DNA from 3 places in the Microbacterium sp. NPDC056057 genome. Region 3 is predicted to be linked to each of the others. Evidence: predicted binding sites of a transcription regulator. Region 3 holds the regulator's gene; each other region holds the start of a gene.
What was found. The regulator LexA, encoded in region 3, represses DNA repair genes until DNA is damaged. The targets are predictions, from matches to a motif close to TCGAACANNTGTTCGA.
Positions count from the first base shown of each region.

Region 1: a site for LexA is predicted at 4,473-4,488, ahead of ACFC1K_RS00625 (Rv2578c family radical SAM protein). Genes of this name have one in related genera too.
Region 2: a site for LexA is predicted at 3,120-3,135, ahead of ACFC1K_RS02685 (DUF222 domain-containing protein). Genes of this name have one in related genera too.

Region 1 is NZ_JBHJWS010000001.1:156,114-162,379, forward strand. It holds gene ACFC1K_RS00605 (siderophore-interacting protein) at 1-794, shown strand, start outside; gene ACFC1K_RS00610 (ECF transporter S component) at 791-1,417, shown strand; gene ACFC1K_RS00615 (acyl-CoA dehydrogenase family protein) at 1,712-2,875, opposite strand; gene ACFC1K_RS00620 (M15 family metallopeptidase) at 3,029-4,375, opposite strand; gene ACFC1K_RS00625 (Rv2578c family radical SAM protein) at 4,497-5,624, shown strand; gene ACFC1K_RS00630 (alpha/beta fold hydrolase) at 5,763-6,266, opposite strand, start outside.
Region 2 is NZ_JBHJWS010000001.1:638,125-644,390, forward strand. It holds gene ACFC1K_RS02680 (SCO7613 C-terminal domain-containing membrane protein) at 1-2,862, opposite strand, end outside; gene ACFC1K_RS02685 (DUF222 domain-containing protein) at 3,146-4,480, shown strand; gene rpmB (50S ribosomal protein L28) at 4,691-4,927, shown strand; gene rpmG (50S ribosomal protein L33) at 4,927-5,097, shown strand; gene rpsN (30S ribosomal protein S14) at 5,101-5,406, shown strand; gene ACFC1K_RS02705 (alpha-N-arabinofuranosidase) at 5,534-6,266, shown strand, end outside.
Region 3 is NZ_JBHJWS010000005.1:30,426-36,691, reverse strand. It holds gene metE (5-methyltetrahydropteroyltriglutamate--homocysteine S-methyltransferase) at 1-1,525, shown strand, start outside; gene ACFC1K_RS18845 (hypothetical protein) at 1,522-3,042, opposite strand; gene lexA (transcriptional repressor LexA) at 3,153-3,833, opposite strand; gene ACFC1K_RS18835 (LysM peptidoglycan-binding domain-containing protein) at 4,097-4,507, shown strand; gene ACFC1K_RS18830 (histidinol-phosphate transaminase) at 4,566-5,660, shown strand; gene hisB (imidazoleglycerol-phosphate dehydratase HisB) at 5,657-6,265, shown strand; gene hisH (imidazole glycerol phosphate synthase subunit HisH) at 6,262-6,266, shown strand, end outside.

The DNA.
Region 1 (6,266 bases), on a different contig from region 3:
CGCACTGGCTGCGCGTGACGCTCGGCGGCGGCGAGATCGATCGATTCCGCGCGATGGGCTACGACCAGTGGTTCCGGCTGTTCCTGCCGCTCGGTGGTGACGAGGGCCTCGAGCGCCTGCCCGCGAAGGCGAACAAGATGTTCGGGTACCTCAAGTACCTCCGCATCCCCGACGGCGTGCGGCCGGTCATGCGCAACTACACCGTGCGCGCGTTCCGCCCCGCGACGGCGACGACCGGCGCCGAGATCGACGTCGACTTCGTGCTGCACGGCTCCGCGGCCGACGGCACCGCGGGTCCCGCCTCGCGCTGGGCGGAGACCTGCCAGGCGGGCGAAAGCGTCGTCGTGATCGACGAGGGCCTCACGTTCAACCCCGACCGCGGCACCGACCGCGTCGTCCTGGTCTCCGACGAGACCGGTCTGCCGGCGATCGCGGGCATCTGCGCCGCCCTGCCGTCGCATGCGACCGGCCTCGCGATCGTCGAGGTGCCCTCCGCCGAGGATGCGCTCGACTTCGCGCATCCTGCCGACGTCACCGTGCGCTGGATCGTCCGCGACCACGATGTGAAGCCCGGAACCCTGGCGCTGCAGGCCCTCCGCGACGCTTCGATTCCGGATGCTGCGATCCACGCGTACATCGTCGGCGAGCAGGCCCTCGCGACCGAGGGTCGCCGGCACCTCGTCGGCGAGCGCGGCGTCCCGAAGGACCAGGTGAGCTTCTGCGGCTACTGGCGCGTCGGCGCCGCGTCGCCCGCCCCGAAGTCCCAGCGCGCGACGGCCGAGGCCCACTCGTGAGCGGGCCCGCTGCCCAGACGCCCGCCGCGTCCACGCCGCCGCGCAGCACCCGCGGTCGCGCCACCACCGCGTACCTGCTGACGTGCGCCGCGATCGGCGTCGCCGGCGGCGTGATGCTGTGGGGCGCCGGCTGGATCTCGACCGTGCTGTTCGCGACGGTGCCGTTCGTCTCGGTCGCGATCGCCGGGCTCTGGCTGCTCCCCGCGACGGTCGCGCTGCGCCTGCTCGAACGCCCGCTCGCCGGCATCCTCGTCGGCGTGATCTCAGGGCTCGTCGTGTTCCCGTTCCTCGGGGCGGCGATCTGGTGGGCGTTCTTCGCCGAGCTCGCATTCCTGGTGACCCTCTACCGCTCGTGGCGCACATGGCAGTACTACGCGGGCGCCGTCGTGGTCGGCGCGATCTACCCCGTGCTCGCCGCGGCTTCGTTCAACCTGTGGGCGATGGAGCCATGGGCCCTCATCACCTTCTTCGCCCTCACGATCGCGAGCTGCGTCGCGGGCGTCGCGCTCGGCATCCTCGTGGCCGACCGCCTCCGCAAGGCCGGCGTCGCCAAGCTCGCCCGCCGTCGGGGGCTGGCCTCGCGCGGCCTCGGCCGGGGTGCCGGTCCCGCCGGCCAGCACTGACCCCCCGCCCCCCTCCTCTTCCACCTGCTCACCTGTCACAAGTTGCGGCCGCAGGCAGCACTTCGTGACAGGGGATCTAACCCCCCCACCTGCTCACCTGTCACAAGTTGCGGCCGCAGGCAACACTTCGTGACAGGGGAGCTAACCCCCCACCTGCTCACCTGTCACAAGTTGCGGCCGCAGGCAACACTTCGTGACAGGGGAGCCATTCAGGCGAACTCGGGAGAGAACGGATGCCGCGACCCGGTGCCTCCGCAGAGGCGCCGGGTCGCGGCATCCGTTATCGAGTGAGCGTCAGCGCTTGCCGACGATCTGGCGCGAGACCAGGTCGCGCATGATCTCGTTCGTGCCGCCGTAGATGCGGTGCACGCGGGCGTCGAGGTAGGCGCGGGCGATCGGGTACTCGGTGATGTAGCCGTAGCCGCCGTGCAGCTGCACGCCGACGTCGAGGAGCTCGGCCTCGCGGTCGGTCGTCCAGAACTTGACCTTGGCGGCCTCTTCGGCGGTGAGCTTCTGGTCCTTGTAGAGCAGCATCGCGCGGTCCACGTAGGCCCACATCACGTCGACGGTCGTCGCCATGTCGGCGAGCTTGAAGCGCGTGTTCTGGAAGTCGGCGATCCGCTCGCCGAACGCCTCGCGGCTGAGCACGTAGTCGCGGGTCCACGCGAACGCGGCCTCGCCGGCGGCCGCCGCGGCGACGCCGATCGACAGGCGCTCGAGCGGCAGGTTCATCATGAGCTGGATGAAGCCGAGGCCCTCCTTGCCGCCGATGAGGTTCTCCTCCGGCACGAAGACGTCGGTGAACGAGAGCTCGGCGGTGTCCCAGCCGTGGAAGCCCATCTTCTCGAGCTTCTTGCCGTGGTCGAAGCCCTGCATGCCGTCCTCGAGGATCAGCAGGCTGAAGGCGTCGGGGCGGTTGCCCTCGCCGGTCTTCACGAACGTCACGACCATGTCGGCGGTCTTGCCCGACGAGATGAACGTCTTCGCGCCGTTGACGATGTACCCGCCCTCGACGCGCTTGGCGGTGGTCTTGATGCCGCGCAGGTCGCTGCCGGCGCCGGGCTCGGTCATCGCGAGAGCGCCGAGGATCTCGCCGGTCGCCATGCCGGGGAGCCACTTCTCCTTCTGCTCCTGCGTGCCCATGTGCACGATGTACGGCACGGCGAGGTCGTCCTGGATGCCGAGCGCGCCGGCGAGCGAGCCCAGGCCCGCGCCGATCGTCTCTTCGAGCACGATCGAGCGGAAGCGGTAGTCCTGCAGCATGCCTGCGCCGCCGAACTCCTCGGGCACCGACAGGCCGATGATGCCGGCCTCACCCGCGGCGAGCATAGTCGCGCGGTCGATCTCGCCGTCCGCGTCCCACTGCTTGCGCTTCTCGTCCGACGCGTAGCGCTTGACGAACTCCTTGACGACGTCGCGGAACGCCTCGTGGTCCTCGTCGTAGATCTCGCGCTCCATGATGCGCCTTCCTCTCGTCTTCGAGTCTGTGTGGAGACGCATCCCCGGTGGAATCGCATCTCACCTTCAATGGTACTCAGTTTCAGGATGGTGGATGCTGTGAGCCGCGGCATCCGTGATCCGCAGAGTAGTGGCGACGCCCGACGCCCGACGTCAGCCGAGGTAGTCGGGAGCCGGGTCGAGGGCGAAGAACTCCTCGAGCGAGGTCCAGCCGCCGTCGTGATAGGCCTTCGCGAGCTCGGGGCCGACGTAGCGGAGGTGCCACGGCTCGGGGAGGTAGCCGGTCACCGGCGTGGCTCCCTCGACGTAGCGGACGATCCACCCGTGCTCCCACGAGTGCTCGGCGACGAACTGACCCTGCGGCGTCGCGGCGATCTGATCAAGCGTCCCGCACGAGCCGGCGCACGCGACGACGTCCGCGCTGAGTCCCAGCTGGTGCTCGCTGTATCCGGGCCGCGCACTCACCTGGTCGGCGCGCTCGCCCTTCTCGGCGAAGTGGCGCCCGTACGTCTGCTGCTGGGTCTGGTACGACCGGAATCCGCTCTCGAGCGCGATCTCGCCCACTCCGGCGTTGCGGGCGGCGGTGACGAGGGAGGCGAGAGCGGAGGCTGCGTCAGACCGAAGCGCGCCGCCCTCGATGTTGCGCACCCCGTCGGGGAGCACGAGCGCGCTGGGGCGGTAGTCGATCGGGCTGGCCGGGCGGATCTTGTCCATGACGGTCCAGACGCGGGCGGAGTCGCCGAGGTTCACGCACGGAGCCCGGCCCTCGACGACCGCAGCGCGGAACGCCTCGCCGCCACCGGCTGCGACGATCGCGGCCTCGTCGTCGCCGCGCTGCACGGCGGCCGCCACGTCGGGAAGCGCGCAGATGTCGGCCGCGGGCGGGGACTCCTCGACCTGGGGAACCGGAAGCTGCTCGATCTCGGGCAGCTCCATCGTCATCGTCAGCGCCGCGTCGGCGCCGGCGGCCTGCGGCTCGGACGGGAGCATCATTGCGGTCATCGCCGCGGATCCGAGCAGCAGGGCGGCACCGGTGGCGAGCCCCGCCACCAGGACCAGCCGCTTGGTCAGTCGACGCGGCCGCGCATGCCGGACGGGCCGAGCGCTCTCGTCGACCTCGAGCAATCCGTCGGCGCGCGCGGCGCGACGCTCGCTGACAACGGGACGGGGCGAGCGCACGGCGCGCCGGCGTCCGCGCACGCGCGCCTCGGGAACGCGGTGAGGCGTCGAGTCGGTCCGGTGCGGCGCGGCCCCCGTCGGGCGGAGGTCGAGCGGCAACGTGGACGGTGCGCCCGCCGAGATCGAACCCGGCACGAACTCATCGCTCGGCAGCTCGAACGCCAGGAACTCGTCGGCGGGATCGGGGACCGGCGCGGGCACGTCGGCGGGGGCGGAGTCCGCTCCGCGGGCACGCCTCGCAGCCTCTTCGCGCATCGCTCGGGCGGCGCGACGAGTCTCGGGGGCGGCTCGGGGGGTAGCGAGCCCGCCAGGCTCCGTCACGTCTGCCATTCTTACCCGCGACGGCCGGTTTTGGCCAGGCAAGCGGCATCCGTCCCGTCGATGTTCTAGACACGGCAGCGCCAGTCTTGACTTAAGTTCGAAGCTTTGTTCTCATGGATGCATGCGATGGCAAGGTCAGGAACTGGGCGTGGCGGATGCTGCGGCCCTCCCCGGCCTCGAACAGCTGAACGGTCTGGTGCGCTCGGTGACGACCCCCGAGTTCGCGGGCGTGACGTTCCACGAGGTGCTCTGCAAGTCCGCCCTCAACCACGTGCCGGGCGCCTCCGCGATGCCGTTCGACTGGACCGTGAACCCGTACAGGGGCTGCAGCCATGCCTGCGTCTACTGCTTCGCGCGGGGCACGCACGAGTACCTCGAGCTCGATGCGGGGCGAGACTTCGATACGCAGGTCGTGGTGAAGGTGAACGTCGCCGAGGTGCTCGAGAAGGAGTTGCGGCGAGGCACCTGGCAACACGATCCGGTCATGCTGGGTACGAACACCGACCCGTATCAGCGCGCGGAGGGGCGCTACAAGCTGATGCCCGGGATCGTGTCGGCCCTGACCGAGTCGGGCACGCCGTTCTCCATCCTCACGAAGGGCACGCTGCTGCGGCGGGATCTGCCTCTGCTGACGGACGCCGCGAGCCAGGTGCCTGTGACGATCGCGATGTCGATCGCCGTGTTCGACGACGAGCTGCAGCACCTCATCGAACCCGGCACGCCCAATGCGACCGCACGCCTCGAGACGGTGCGCGCGGCGACGGAGGCGGGGTTCCGCGTCACGGTGTTCCTGATGCCGATCATCCCGCACCTCACCGACTCGATCGCGGCGATCGACCACGCACTCGCCCGCATCAAGGCGGCAGGAGCGGTGCGGGTCGTGTACGGCGCACTCCACCTGCGGCCCGGCGCGAAGCAGTGGTTCCTCGAGTGGCTCGCCGAGCGGCACCCCGAGCTCGTGTCGTCATATCGGGGGCTCTATCCCGGCGCGACGGCGTACGCACCGAAGGCCTACCGCTCGTGGCTCGCCAAGCGGGTGCGCCCGTTGCTGCGCGTCCACGGCCTCGACGGCCAGGCCGAGGAAGAGAATCCGCGTGGCGCGCCCGTGGCGGGTCTCGCCGACCGAGCCGATGCCCGCAGCGCGCCGCCGATCATCACGACCTCGCGCGGGCGCGCCGCCGCGACGTCGTTGCGGGCGGCCTCCTCCCGGTCGCAGCCGGGGGCCGACGCATCCGCTCGGCTCTTCTGAGTCCTGCCCACTGACGGCTGGGAGGCGGAGTGCCGATCGCCCGGCGCACAGAATCGGAGGTCCGGTCCGACACGCCGAGGACGGATGCCGCCACTCGGGGTGTCACCGAGGACCTCCGATTCTGTGCGCTCGAGGGCGTTACGCCGCGACCGGACTGAGCTTCTCGAGTGGCACGGCCTCCTCGACATCTCTCGCGCGCATGGCGAGCGGAGAGCGGACGTGGTCCAGCACGGCGTCGAGCACCGCGTCGTCGGTGAGGATGCGGTTGTGCCCGAGACCCTTCGTCGCGAGCAGCCTCGCCCCGGGGTTCGCGGCGACGACCCGCCCCGCCTCGGCGAACGGCACGACGCGGTCGCCGTGGTCGTGGACGACGAGGAGTGGCACCCCGGCCGGAAGCGGGCGCCGCACGCCCGACAGCCACGCGAACGGGTCGGGCTCGCCGGGGAAGTACCGGGTCGCGAAGAGCTCGCGCATGCTCGCCGCGACCGCACCGGAGTAGCCGAGCATGCCCTGGAACTGACTCAGCAGCAGGTCGGCGTCGGCGGGCGCGGCGATCGTCACGACCCGCGCCGCATCGATGCCGCCGGCGACGCCCACCAGCGTCGCAAGACCGCCGAACGAGTGCCCGACCATGGCGTCGAA
Region 2 (6,266 bases), on a different contig from region 3:
CGGCCACACCACGACGAGCACCGTGAGGGCAGCGCCCAGATCGGCGGCGAGCCTGCGGAGCACGCGATCCGTCGGGCGCGGTCGCGGTGGTGCAGGGGCGATGTCGGCCGGCCACTGCGAGACCGGCACGGATGGCGCCGCGTCCGCGGTGCGACGCGGGAACGCGGTGGCTGCCGAGACGAGCGGGGCGACGACCGCCGCGGCGATGAGGGCGAGCGGCGCCCCGTCCGTGTCGCGCAGACCGAACGTGCCGAGCACGTCGTAGGTCGTCGCGGCCGCGACCGGGGCCGCCAGTGCCGCGGCGAGGATCGTCGGCACCCCGGCGATGCGGGTGACGCCGAAGGCGACACTCGTGAGACCGGCGAGGAGCAGGGCGCCCCGCGCGATACCGAGGCCCGGCTCGCCGATCGCCGTCAGCAGCGGGTTCGCCGAGGGCTCGGCATCCGGCGTCGTCACGGCGATGAACGCGCCGATGAGGCTGAACGCCACGAGCACCTCGGCGGCGACGGCCAGCGCGATGCGGCTTGCGCGTTCCACAGGCAGCACGATCGCGGCGACGAGGGTCGCGAGGGCCACCCACTGCAGCAGCGTCGCGATCACCGGGCCCGGCTCGCCCGTCAGGCCCGTCACCGCGGCGAGGGCGCTCGGCGCGAACACCGTCGACAGCGCGGCGACGGCGACCGGGGCGACGACCGCCACGACCGCAGAGATGTCGGTCGGCCGCAGCACGAGCCGCAGGGCGATCGGGTACGCCATCGAGACACCGATCCCGACGAGCCACAGCCACGGCGTGGCCACGCCGCCGACGTACGCGGTCGCGGCGGCGATCCCGCCGGCGACCAGGTAGCCGATCGGAAGGCCGCGGGCCAGGAGCCCGGCGTCGGGATCGACCGCGCCGTCGGCGACGTCGCCGACGCGGCGGCGGCGCTCGCGGATCCGCAGCGCCGCGACGACGGCGACCGCGGCGACGACCAGTACGACCGCGATCCCGACCAGCGCGGCCGGGACGGCCGTCCGCGCGCCCGCGACCAGCAGGAGGACGGTCGCCACGACCGGCACGAACGGGCGCGCCACCGGTCCGCGGAGCGTGGGGGTTGCGAGCAGCAGGCCGCCGATGACCACGGCGGAGATCACCGCGAGCAGCGGGGCCTCGGGGGCTCCCGCCGGCAGGGTCAAGGCATCCGTCCGCCACACCGTCCACGCGGCGCCGATCGTGAGGACCGCCTGCATCGCCCACGTGACGGTGATCGCGACGATCGACAGCCCGGCGACGACCGCGGATGCGATCGCCGCGGGCACCCACGCGGGTGTGCCGCGTCGGCTGCGCACGACGTCGATCGCGACGGCGACGAGCACGGCGAGCACCGGGGCGACCAGCACGCCGTACACCGGGAGGTCGCTGCGCACTGCGAGCTGCCACCCCGCGAGACCCGCGGCCGCTGCTGCGACCACCGAGGCGACGCCCGAGACCACGGCGGCGGCGGGCAGGCGAGCACCGTCGACCGGCCGATGGGCGAGCCACGCGTGCGCGGCGCCGAGCACAACGAGTCCGATGCTCGACCAGATCACGACCGGCAGCGCGTCCGCGGTCAAGAACGCCGCGGTGAGACCCGCACCGACCAGGGCACCCACCCCGCTGAGCGCGAGCACCAGGCGCTCGGCAGCGTGGTCCTCGCCGCGCCGCGCCGACGACCAGGGCGAAGGAAGCGCGTGCACCAGCCCGCCGGCGGCGGCTCCGAGCAGGCCCGCGGTGAGGGCTTCCGCGGGCGGCAGCGACGTCAGTCCGCCCGCGAGGAGTCCGAGGCCCGCGGGAAAGGCGAGCGAGGCGGCGAGGTCGGGTCCGCGCAGGCGCGAGACGCGCGCCCACAGGCGGCAGATCACCGCGACGACGAGAGCGGACACCCCCGCGTACAGTGCGGCGTCGGTCGACCCGGTGCCGAACAGGTCGTTCGCCCGCACGGCCCACGCGTCCAGCGCGAGCAGTCCCACACCCAGCGCGCCGATGCCTTCGGCCGTCGCCCCCAGATCGCGGCGGCGCAGCCACGAGGCCAGCGCGATCGTCGCGAGCGTGATGCCGCCGATGATGAGCGCGCGCACCGCGATGCCCCACAGGAACCACGCCAGCAGCAGGAAGAACACGGCGGCGATGCCGACCAGCGACACGCCGACGATGAGCAGCAGGACCGGCACGGTCAGCCGGCGGCGGGGAGCGGATGCCGCCACCGCGACCGGTGCGGACGGCCCGGGTCCTTGCGGGCCAGAGGCGGCGGGTGCGGGCGGCTTCGGGGGCACGACGATCTCGGGTCGCGTCGCCGCGGCTGCCGCGGGGGTGGACTCCGGCACGGTCACGAGCTCGATCGCGTCGGGCGCTGTGAGGGACGCGCCCTCCGCCGCGGGCTCGGCCACGACGGTGATGGCGCCGGTCGGCGGTGCCGGGGCGCCGAGCATCGCCTCGGCGGCGGGCGCCAGGTGCACGGCGACGCCTGCGTCGACGACGGCCTCGGCCGCGACGAGCTCCGGCGGAGCCGCGAGCGTTGCGGGCGCAGCTGGGCCCACGCGCCCGGAGGCTCCGGGCGACGCGTCAGCGGCGCCTGGAGGGGGCGTGGGGACGGCTTTCGCCACCAGAGCCGTCGCGTGCGCGAGGCGGATCTCGTCCATCAGCTGCTGACGCGACAGCTCCAGCGTGAGCATCTGGCGGCCGAGCTCGAGCACGCGCGGGGCGCCCGGGTCGGTCAACGCGAAGCCGCACGCGGGGCATACCCGCGCGGTGACGGCGGTGAAGCACGACGGGCATCGGTGCGCGTCGGCGAGATCGAAGGGAGACGCAGGCCACAGGGGTCCGTCGTCGTGCGTTGCGCGCATGTCCATCCCCTCTCCCGGGATTGACGACATGGTCCACCCGGAATGCGGTTCGGTGTGGGATTTTGTAGGGGCGCACAACGCGGCGCGCCGCCGGGGCCTGCTGTCTTGGAGCAACCCCGAGGATGCATTCCCGTGGCGGAATGCAGCGCTGAGGAGGGGTATCGCGGGGACAGGGCAGCGCCAAGAAGGCGCACGGAGAGCGGGTGCCGGCGCCGAAGGGCCCCAACTCTCAGCCGGTTCCAGGGGCGGTCTCAATGTCGTAGATATGTTCTAATATCGAGCCATGGAAGCAACCCCGCTCGACGGCATCGCAGAGGCGCTACACGCGCTGGCGACCGCGGGCGGCGACCGTCCTGCCGGCGCTCTGACGCCGGCGGAGCTCGTGGCGGTGAACCAAGCGTTCGGTGCGCTGAAGCGTCATGTCGATGCCGCGTTCGCCCCCGTAGCGGCCGAGATCTCGCGGCAGTCGCGCCGAGAGCTCGGCAAGGATTCGCTCGCGAAGAAGCAGGGTTTCGCATCGCCGGCGGTGCTGATCTCGACGACCACCGGCACGAGCGTCGGTGAGGCGGTGCGCATCGTGCAGGTCGGTGAGGCGACCGCGCCTCGGGTGTCGCTCACCGGTGAGGCGCTGCCCGCGAAGCACCCGCATGTCGCCGAGGCGGTGGCGGGCGGCGGGATCGGCATGACGGCGGCGGCCGCGATCATCAGCCTGCTCGACCGGCTGGCCGTGCGCGTCGATGCGGCCCGGCTCGACGAAGCAGAGCGGCAGCTCGTGGGGCTGGCTCCGGGGTTGCGCCCCGACGAACTCGGCAAGCTGCTGGCCCGCGCTGAGGCGCACCTCGATCCCGACGGCATCGAACCGCGACACGAGCAGCTTGTGTCCGAGCGGACGTTCCAGATGCACGAGCGCGACGGGATGCTGGTGATCTCCGCCAAGCTCGACCCTGAGACGGGAGCGCCTGTCAAAGCGGCGCTCGACGCGCTCGTCGGCGACGCACTGCGCCGAAACGAACACACCGACGAGGTCGACCGTGACCCGCGATCGGTTCGGCAGATTCAAGCGGATGCGCTGGCGGACCTCTGCCGCCACGCGATCGGGTGCGACCGGGTGCCCACTGGGGTGACCGCGACTGTCGTCGTGCGGATGGACCTCGCAGATCTCGAGGCGGGCACGGGCGCCGCGACGATCGATGGCATCGCCCAGTCGATCCCGGCGTCCGCGGTGCGCCGCCTGGCGGCAGATGCGCAGATCATCCCGTGCGTGCTCGGCGGTGACAGCGAGATCCTCGACTGGGGGCGCGCGAAGCGCCTCTTCACCCCCGTGCAGAAGCTCGCGCTCGGCGAACGCGACGGCGGATGCGCCGGCTGCGGAGCGCCACCGGCGTGGTGCCACGGGCACCACCTCGAGTGGTGGGATCGCGACGGCGGGCGCACCGACCTCGAGAACGGCGTCCTGCTGTGCACCGGGTGTCATCATCGGCTCCATGCCGACGGGTGGGAGATCCGCGTCGACGGTCCCGGCATCGATGCGAAGGTGTGGCTCATACCCCCGCCGTGGATCGACGCCCAGTGCACTCCACGCCTCGCCGGCAAGTCTCGCTACACGCTCACCGCCTGACCGCCGGGATGCGCTTTGCCCGGCGCCGGTGGGAGTCGGCGGGGCGCAGCATCCCTCCGTGCTAGACTGACTCTTTGTCTGCGCGCCTCCAGCACGCAGTACGTATCCCACACCAGTTCGCGGGCCTTCACCGGCCGGATCCGGCGCGGGGTGCAGACAAGGGATCTTGGGTGAGGCCGTCCGGCCTCACGGTACTAAGGAGACATCACTATGGCAGCAGTGTGCCAGGTGACTGGAGCAGTTCCCGGCTTCGGTCACAACATCTCGCACTCGCACCGCCGGACGAAGCGCCGCTTCGACCCGAACGTGCAGAAGAAGACCTACTTCGTTCCGTCGCTGGGTCGCAACATCAAGCTGAACGTTTCGGCCAAGGGCATCAAGGTCATCGACGCTCGCGGCATCGAGGCGGTCGTGCGTGACCTCCAGGCGAAGGGTGTGAAGCTCTAATGGCCAAGAAGGCACAGGACGTCCGTCCGATCATCAAGCTGCGTTCGACCGCGGGCACGGGTTACACCTACGTCACGCGCAAGAACCGCCGCAACAACCCCGACCGCATCGTGCTCAAGAAGTACGACCCGGTCATCCGCAAGCACGTCGATTTCCGAGAGGAGCGTTGATCCATGGCTAAGAAGAGCAAGATCGCGCGCAACAAGCAGCGCCAGGAGGTCGTCGACCGCTACGCCGCCAAGCGCCTTGAGCTGAAGAAGGCGCTCGTTTCGCCGACGTCGACCGACGAGGAGCGCGAAGCCGCTCGCGTGGGCCTGCAGAAGCTGCCCCGCAACGCGTCGCCGGTCCGCCTGCGCTCGCGCGACGTCATCGACGGCCGCCCCCGCGGTGTCCTCACGAAGTTCGGCATCTCGCGTGTCCGCTTCCGTGACATGGCGCACCGTGGCGAGCTGCCCGGCGTGACCAAGTCGAGCTGGTAAGCACCCGCTTCACAGAAGGCCCGGAGTTCCTCGGAACTCCGGGCCTTCTGCATTTCTTCTCGACATCGATCGCCCGGATGTGTATCGTTACAAATCGCTTCACCCCGATGTTTCGAAGGAGAAACCCGTGCCCGACCTCCGCGCCCGCGCCGTCGTCGACCTGGACGTCCCCGGTCCGGTCATCAGCCGCCACCTCTACGGCCACTTCGCCGAGCACCTGGGGCGCTGCATCTACGGCGGCTTCTACGTCGGCGAGGACTCGTCGATCCCCCACGAGCGCGGCATCCGACTCGACGTCGTCGAGGCGCTGAAGGGCATCGGCATCCCGAACCTGCGCTGGCCGGGCGGCTGCTTCGCCGACGAGTACCACTGGCGCGACGGGATCGGGCCGAAGGAGTCGCGGCCGCGCATGGCCAACACTCACTGGGGCGATGTGGTCGAGAACAACCACTTCGGCACGCACGAGTTCATGGACCTGTGCGAGATGCTCGACGCCGACGCCTACGTCAGCGGCAACGTCGGCAGCGGCAGCGTGCAGGAGATGAGCGACTGGGTCGAGTACCTCACCCGCGACGGCGACAGCCCGATGGCGAGCCTGCGCCGCGAGAACGGGCGCGACGAGCCGTGGAAGGTGCCGTTCTGGGGCATCGGCAACGAGGCCTGGGGCTGCGGCGGCAACTTCACCGCGCCCCAGTTCGCGTCCGAGGCGCGTCGCTACGCCACCTTCTGCCGCGACCACGGCGACAACAAGCTGTACCGCATCGCCGCCGGCGCGTCCGATGACGACGTGACCTGGACGACGGCGCTCATGGAGGCGCTCAACTGCCTCGGCTGCCAGCGCGACCCGAAGAACATCTTCC
Region 3 (6,266 bases):
GGCCCTCGCGGCGGCCCCGATCGAGGCCATCGCCATCGACCTCACCCGGGGCGCGGTGCCCGACGCGGTTCCGGGCCTCGACCGCAAGACCCTCGTGGGCGGCGTCGTCGACGGACGGAACGTCTGGCGCGGTGACCTCGATGTCGCATGGGAGCGCCTGCAGGCGCTGAGCGCCGTGGGCGCGTCGGAGATCAGCGCGGGTACCTCGACCTCGCTCCAGCACGTGCCCCACGACGTCGCCGACGAGTCCGCGCTCGACCCGCGGCTGGCGTCGTGGCTCGCGTTCGCCGACCAGAAGGTCGCGCAGGTGGTGACGCTCGCCACCGGCCTGGTCGAGGGCCGCGAGGCCATCGCCGAGCCGCTGGCCGAGGCATCCGCCGCCCTCGCGGACCGTCGCAGCGCACCCGGGGTGCGCGACGGCGCCGTGCGCGAGCGGGCCGCGGTGCTGGACGCCGGTGACTTCGAGCGCGGCGACTACGACGCCCGCGTCGCGGCGCAGGATGCCGAGCTCGCGCTGCCCGTGCTGCCCACCACCACGATCGGGTCGTTCCCGCAGACCGGCGACATCCGCCGGGCGCGGGCTCGTCACGGCCGCGGAGAGCTCGGTGCCGACGAGTACCAGCGGTTCCTGCGCGACGAGATCGCGCGCGTCGTGACGCTCCAGGAGGACATCGGCCTCGACGTCCTCGTGCACGGCGAGGCCGAGCGCAACGACATGGTGCAGTACTTCGCCGAGAACCTCGACGGCTTCGCGGTGACGGAGAACGGCTGGGTGCAGTCATACGGCTCGCGTGCGACGCGGCCGTCGATCCTGTGGGGCGACGTGTCACGACCGACGGCGATCACGGTCGCGTGGTCGACGTTCGCGCAGTCGCTCACCGACAAGCCCATGAAGGGCATGCTGACCGGGCCGGTGACGATCCTGGCGTGGTCGTTCGTCCGCGACGACCAGCCGCTCGGCGAGACGGCGAACCAGGTGGCGCTGGCGCTGCGGGATGAGATCGCCGACCTCGAGGGCGCGGGCATCCGCGTCATCCAGGTCGACGAGCCGGCGCTGCGGGAGCTCCTTCCCCTCAAGGCGGCGGACCAGCCCGCCTACCTCGAGTGGTCGGTCGGCTCGTTCCGCCTCGCGACCGCGGGTGCCGCGCCGGCGACGCAGGTGCACACCCACCTCTGCTACTCGGAGTTCGACGTGGTCATCGACGCGATCGCGGCCCTCGACGCCGACGTGACCTCGATCGAGGCCGCCCGCAGCCGCGGTGAAGTGATCGGCGACATCCGGGCGTCGGGCTTCGCGGCCGGGATCGGCCCGGGCGTCTACGACATCCACTCGCCGCGCGTGCCCTCGGTCGACGAGATCACCGATCTGCTGGACCGCACGGTCGGCGAGCTCTCCCTGCGGCGCGTCTGGGTCAACCCCGACTGCGGGCTCAAGACGCGGGGGTACGACGAGACGGTCGCATCGCTTCGGAATCTCGTCGAGGCGACCGGACTCGTGCGGGAGCGCGTCGGCGTCAGCCTCTAGGCGCGGGGCTTCTTCCCGGATGCCTCGGCGGGCGCGGATGCGCCGGTCGAGGCATCCCCGGCGTCGGGGATGACCTCCGTGTCGTTGTCGTCCTCGACGACCACCGAGTCGGCGTCGATGACGAGGGTGTCGGCGGTGCCGTCGACGTCGGCGTCCTTGGCATCGACGGCCTCCGCGACCGCCACCGCCTCGTCGGGGCGGACCTGCAGCAGCTCGAGGATCCAGGTCACGACGAGCGCGACGATGAGCACGAGGAAGACGTCGCCGGCCGACAGCGGTCGCAGCGCGAACAGCCAGATGACGGCGAGGACGATGATGAGCGTGCGCACCAGGGTGCGGTAGCGGTAGAGCCAGCCGCCGAAGCGTCCGGTGCCGAAGCCGTGACTCGCCAGCTGCCGGCGTGCGGACGCGTTGAGGCTCGCGACGGCCTGGCGTGAGCGCACGGCGGGCGTCCAGCGTCCGGCGAACCAGCCGAGGATCGCGATGACGACGCCGAGCAGCACGGCGATGGCCGCGGTCTGCTGCATCGCGCCGACGAGGCTCTGGTACACGACGTCGAGCGCCGTGACCGAGAGGCCGAGCTGTGCGGCCGTCTGCCCGATGACCGGGTATCCGACGGCGAACGCGATCGCCAGAGCACCGCCGCCGAGCGCGAACCCGATGCCCGAGCCGAGCACCGCCGTGCTCCGGCGGCGCGCGATGAGAATGCCGAGCACGAAGAGCCCGATCGTGATGATCGGCAGCCACCAGCCCAGGGCCGTGGCGAGGGCGTAGGTGGTGCGGATGGTCACGAGGGTGTCGCCGGTGCCGATGATGATGACCTTGTCGACGGCCGGGATCAGCTGCGCGATGCCGACGCCGCGATCGATGAGGTTCTGCTTGACGCGCTCGACGATCGCCCCGAGCTGGATGCCGAGGCCTTGGTCGTTCATCACCACGATGCCGCCGCCGTCGGACGTGGCCGCGGCGGTCAGGGCGCGGTGGGCGGCGCGGGTGGTCGCCGTCCAGGTGTCGGCGAAGGCGTCCGACTCGACGACGCGCGTGACGGTCTGCGTGAGGAGGTTCTGGAGTCCCTCCGCGGCCGGTGCCTGAAGCAGCTTGAGGGCCTGTGATGCGCGCGGCGGCAGCCCGAGCTGATCGATGCCGTCGAAGACGTTGGCCGTCAGCTCCTCGAAATCGACCTGGGCCTGCACGGCCTCGACGGTCTCGACGATGATCATCTGCTGCACGGCGGGGTCGTCGGCGAGCGGGGCCAGCGTCTGCACGAACGCGGCCTCGTCGACGAGCTCCAGCCGCGCCCACGCGGTGACGATCGAGATCGGGACGAGGATCGACGCGATCACGATGCACAGCGCGGAGAAGAACGCGCGCCAGCCGCTGCCGGCCGGTCGGCTCGCCGCCCTGACCGCGGCCGGTGCGGGTTCCGTGCCCGCTTTGAGCAGCGCGTTCTCGGCCTCGAGCGCCTCCAGACGCGCCTGGAGGTCGGAAACGTCGAGCGAGGGCGTTGCGGCGGTCATTCCCCCCTTATAGCGCCTGGTCGTGATCCACCGCCACCCACCGCACCGGTTGGTGTCGAACTGTGCCTGAACGGTGGTCGAAGACGTGACCCGACGCGTACCCGAAAGCGTCAGACAGCGCGCAGCACCGCGACGACCTTGCCGAGCACGGTGGCGTCGTCGCCCAGGATCGGCTCGAACGCGGAGTTGCGGGGGAGGAGCCAGGTGTGGCCGTCGCGCTGGCGGAACGTCTTCACGGTCGCCTCGCCGTCGAGCATCGCGGCGACGATGTCGCCGTTGTCGGCGGTGGCCTGCGATCGCACCACGACCCAGTCGCCGTCGCAGATCGCGGCGTCGATCATCGACTCACCGGAGACCTTGAGCATGAACAGGTCGCCCTTGCCGACGAGCTGGCGCGGGAGGGGGAAGATCTCCTCCACCTGCTGCTCGGCCGTGATGGGTACGCCCGCGGCGATGCGGCCGACCAGCGGCACGAGCGCGGCGTCGCCGACCGACGGCGCGGCGTCGGCGGGGCTCTCGGTGGCGGTCCCGGGCAGGTCGATGAGGACCTCCATGGCGCGGGTCTTGCCCGCGTCGCGCCGCAGGTAACCGCTCAGCTCGAGCTGGTTGAGCTGGTGCGTGACGCTCGACAGCGACTTGAGGCCGACCGCATCGCCGATCTCGCGCATGCTGGGCGGGTAGCCGTGGCGGGCGATCGAGCGCTGGATCACTTCGAGGATCGCGAGCTGCTTCTCGCTCAGGCTCTTGCGCCGGCGGGTCTGGGGCTTCTCTCGCCCGGCCGCGTCGCTCATCTTCCGGCTCCGTCCTGCGCTCGGCCGCCGAGCGCTGTTTCTTCGAATGTCGGAGGCCCGTGGTGGGGTTCTCGTATCGAAACCGTATCCGGATCCCCGGCGTTGAGGTGGCAACCTCGCCGCGTGTCGCGTTCGAGAGATCGACGTCGGAACCCGGTATTGACATCGTACAGACTCGAAGATAGCTTCGGAAGAGAGGTTCGTATTCTTCACTCCCGGCCGAGTGGAGAATGCGAATCTCTCCCCATCAGGAGGAGACGAGCATGACCGCGATCGACTTCACGACGTCCGTCCCGTCGCCGGCCCGCGCCGCCGGCGCCGCAGCCCAGCGCGCCACGCGTGCCGTGGCCGGACGATCAACGCGTCTGCGGTTGACGATGCGCGGTCGTCGCGTGCTCGCCGTGCTGGCCGCTCTTCCGGCTGTGATCGCCCTGAGCGTCGCGGTGCTCGGCGGCGGCGCGGCGCTCGCCTCGCGCGACGCGGGCGCTCCCGCCGGTTCGTTCAGCACCGTCACCGTCGCGCCCGGCGAATCGCTGTGGACGATCGCCGAAGAGGTCGCCCCCGACCGCGACCCGCGCGACGTCGTCGACGAGCTCGTGCGGCTGAACGCCCTCGACACCGTCCTCGTGCAGGCGGGCCAGCGTCTCGCGATCCCGGCGGCCTACGACCGCTGATCCCGCGGTGCGTCGCGCGGCGTCACGCGGCGAGGGCGTCCCGACGCACGGGCCTACCATGGGATGGGTGAGTGCACGTCTCGAAGATCTCCCCCTGCGCGCCGACCTCCGGGGGCAGAAGCCCTACGGCGCCCCGCAAGCACCGCTTCCGGTCGCCCTGAACGTCAACGAGAACACGCATCCGGTTCCGGCCGAGGTCGCAGACGACATCCTCGACTCGATCGCACTCGCTCTGCGCGACGTCAACCGCTACCCCGACCGCGAGTTCACCGCCCTGCGCGAGGGCTTCGCCGACTATCTCGGTCACGGCCTCACCCGCGACCAGATCTGGGCCGCGAACGGCTCGAACGAGGTGCTGCAGCACATCCTGCAGGCCTTCGCAGGGCCGGGGCGTACCGCGTTCGGGTTCACGCCCACGTACTCGATGTATCCGCTGCTGACGCGCGGCACGGGTGCGGAATGGATCTCGGGCACCCGATCGGCCGACTTCACGATCGACGCCGAAGACGCGGCATCCCAGATCGCGGACGCCTCGCCCGACGTGATCTTCCTGTGCTCGCCGAACAACCCGACCGGGACCCCTCTCGGCCTGGACGTCGTGGAGGCGGTGTACGAGGCGACCGACGGAATCGTCATCGTCGACGAGGCGTACTTCGAGTTCGCCCCGCACGACGAGCGCTCGGCGCTGACGCTGCTGCCCGGGCGCGAGCGCTTGGTCGTGTCGCGCACCATGAGCAAGGCCTTCGCGTTCGCCGGGGCGCGCGTCGGCTACCTGGCCGCCGATCCCGCCCTCATCGACGCACTGCGGCTCGTGCGCCTGCCGTACCACCTCAGCGCGCTGACTCAGGCGGCGGCGTCCGCCGCGCTGCGTCATGCTCCGGTCATGCTGGGCATGGTCGACGAGATCGTCTCCCAGCGCGATCGCATCTCGGCCACGGTCGAGGCGCTCGGCTACACGCCCCACGAGTCCTGGACGAACTTCGTGCTGTTCGGCGGTGTGGCCGATCCCGCGGCCACCTGGCAGGCCCTGTACGACGAGGGGGTGCTCATCCGCGACGTCGGCATCCCGTCGCACCTGCGGGTCACCGCGGGCACCGCGGACGAGACCACCGCATTCCTCGACGCCCTCGCCTCGGTAGGATCGGCGGCATGAGCGCCGCACCACGTACCGCCTCGCTGCGCCGGGCGACGAGTGAGTCGACAGTCGAGCTGGAGCTCGATCTCGACGGCACCGGCCGGAGCCGCATCGACACCACGGTGCCGTTCTTCGACCACCTCCTGACCGCGTTCGCGAAGCACTCGCTCACCGACCTCACCGTGCGGGCATCGGGCGACACCGACATCGACGCCCACCACACCGTCGAAGACATCTCGATCGTGCTCGGCCAGGCGATCCGCGAGGCCCTCGGCGACAAGTCGGGCATCTCGCGCTACGGCGACGCTCTGGTGCCGCTCGACGAGGCGCTCGCGCAGGCCGTGGTCGACATCAGCGGCCGCCCCTACCTGGTGCACACCGGCGAGCCCGCCGGCTTCGAGCACCACCTCATCGGCGGCCACTTCACCGGCTCGCTCGTGCGACACACCTTCGAGGCCATCTCTTTCAACGCGGCACTGACCGTGCACGTCCGCGTGCTGTCGGGGCGCGACCCGCACCACATCGCCGAGGCGGAGTACAAGGCGTTCGCCCGCGCGTTCCGCCAGGCGAAGGCGCTCGACCCGCTCGTCGAGGGCATCCCGAGCACGAAGGGCGCCCTGTGAC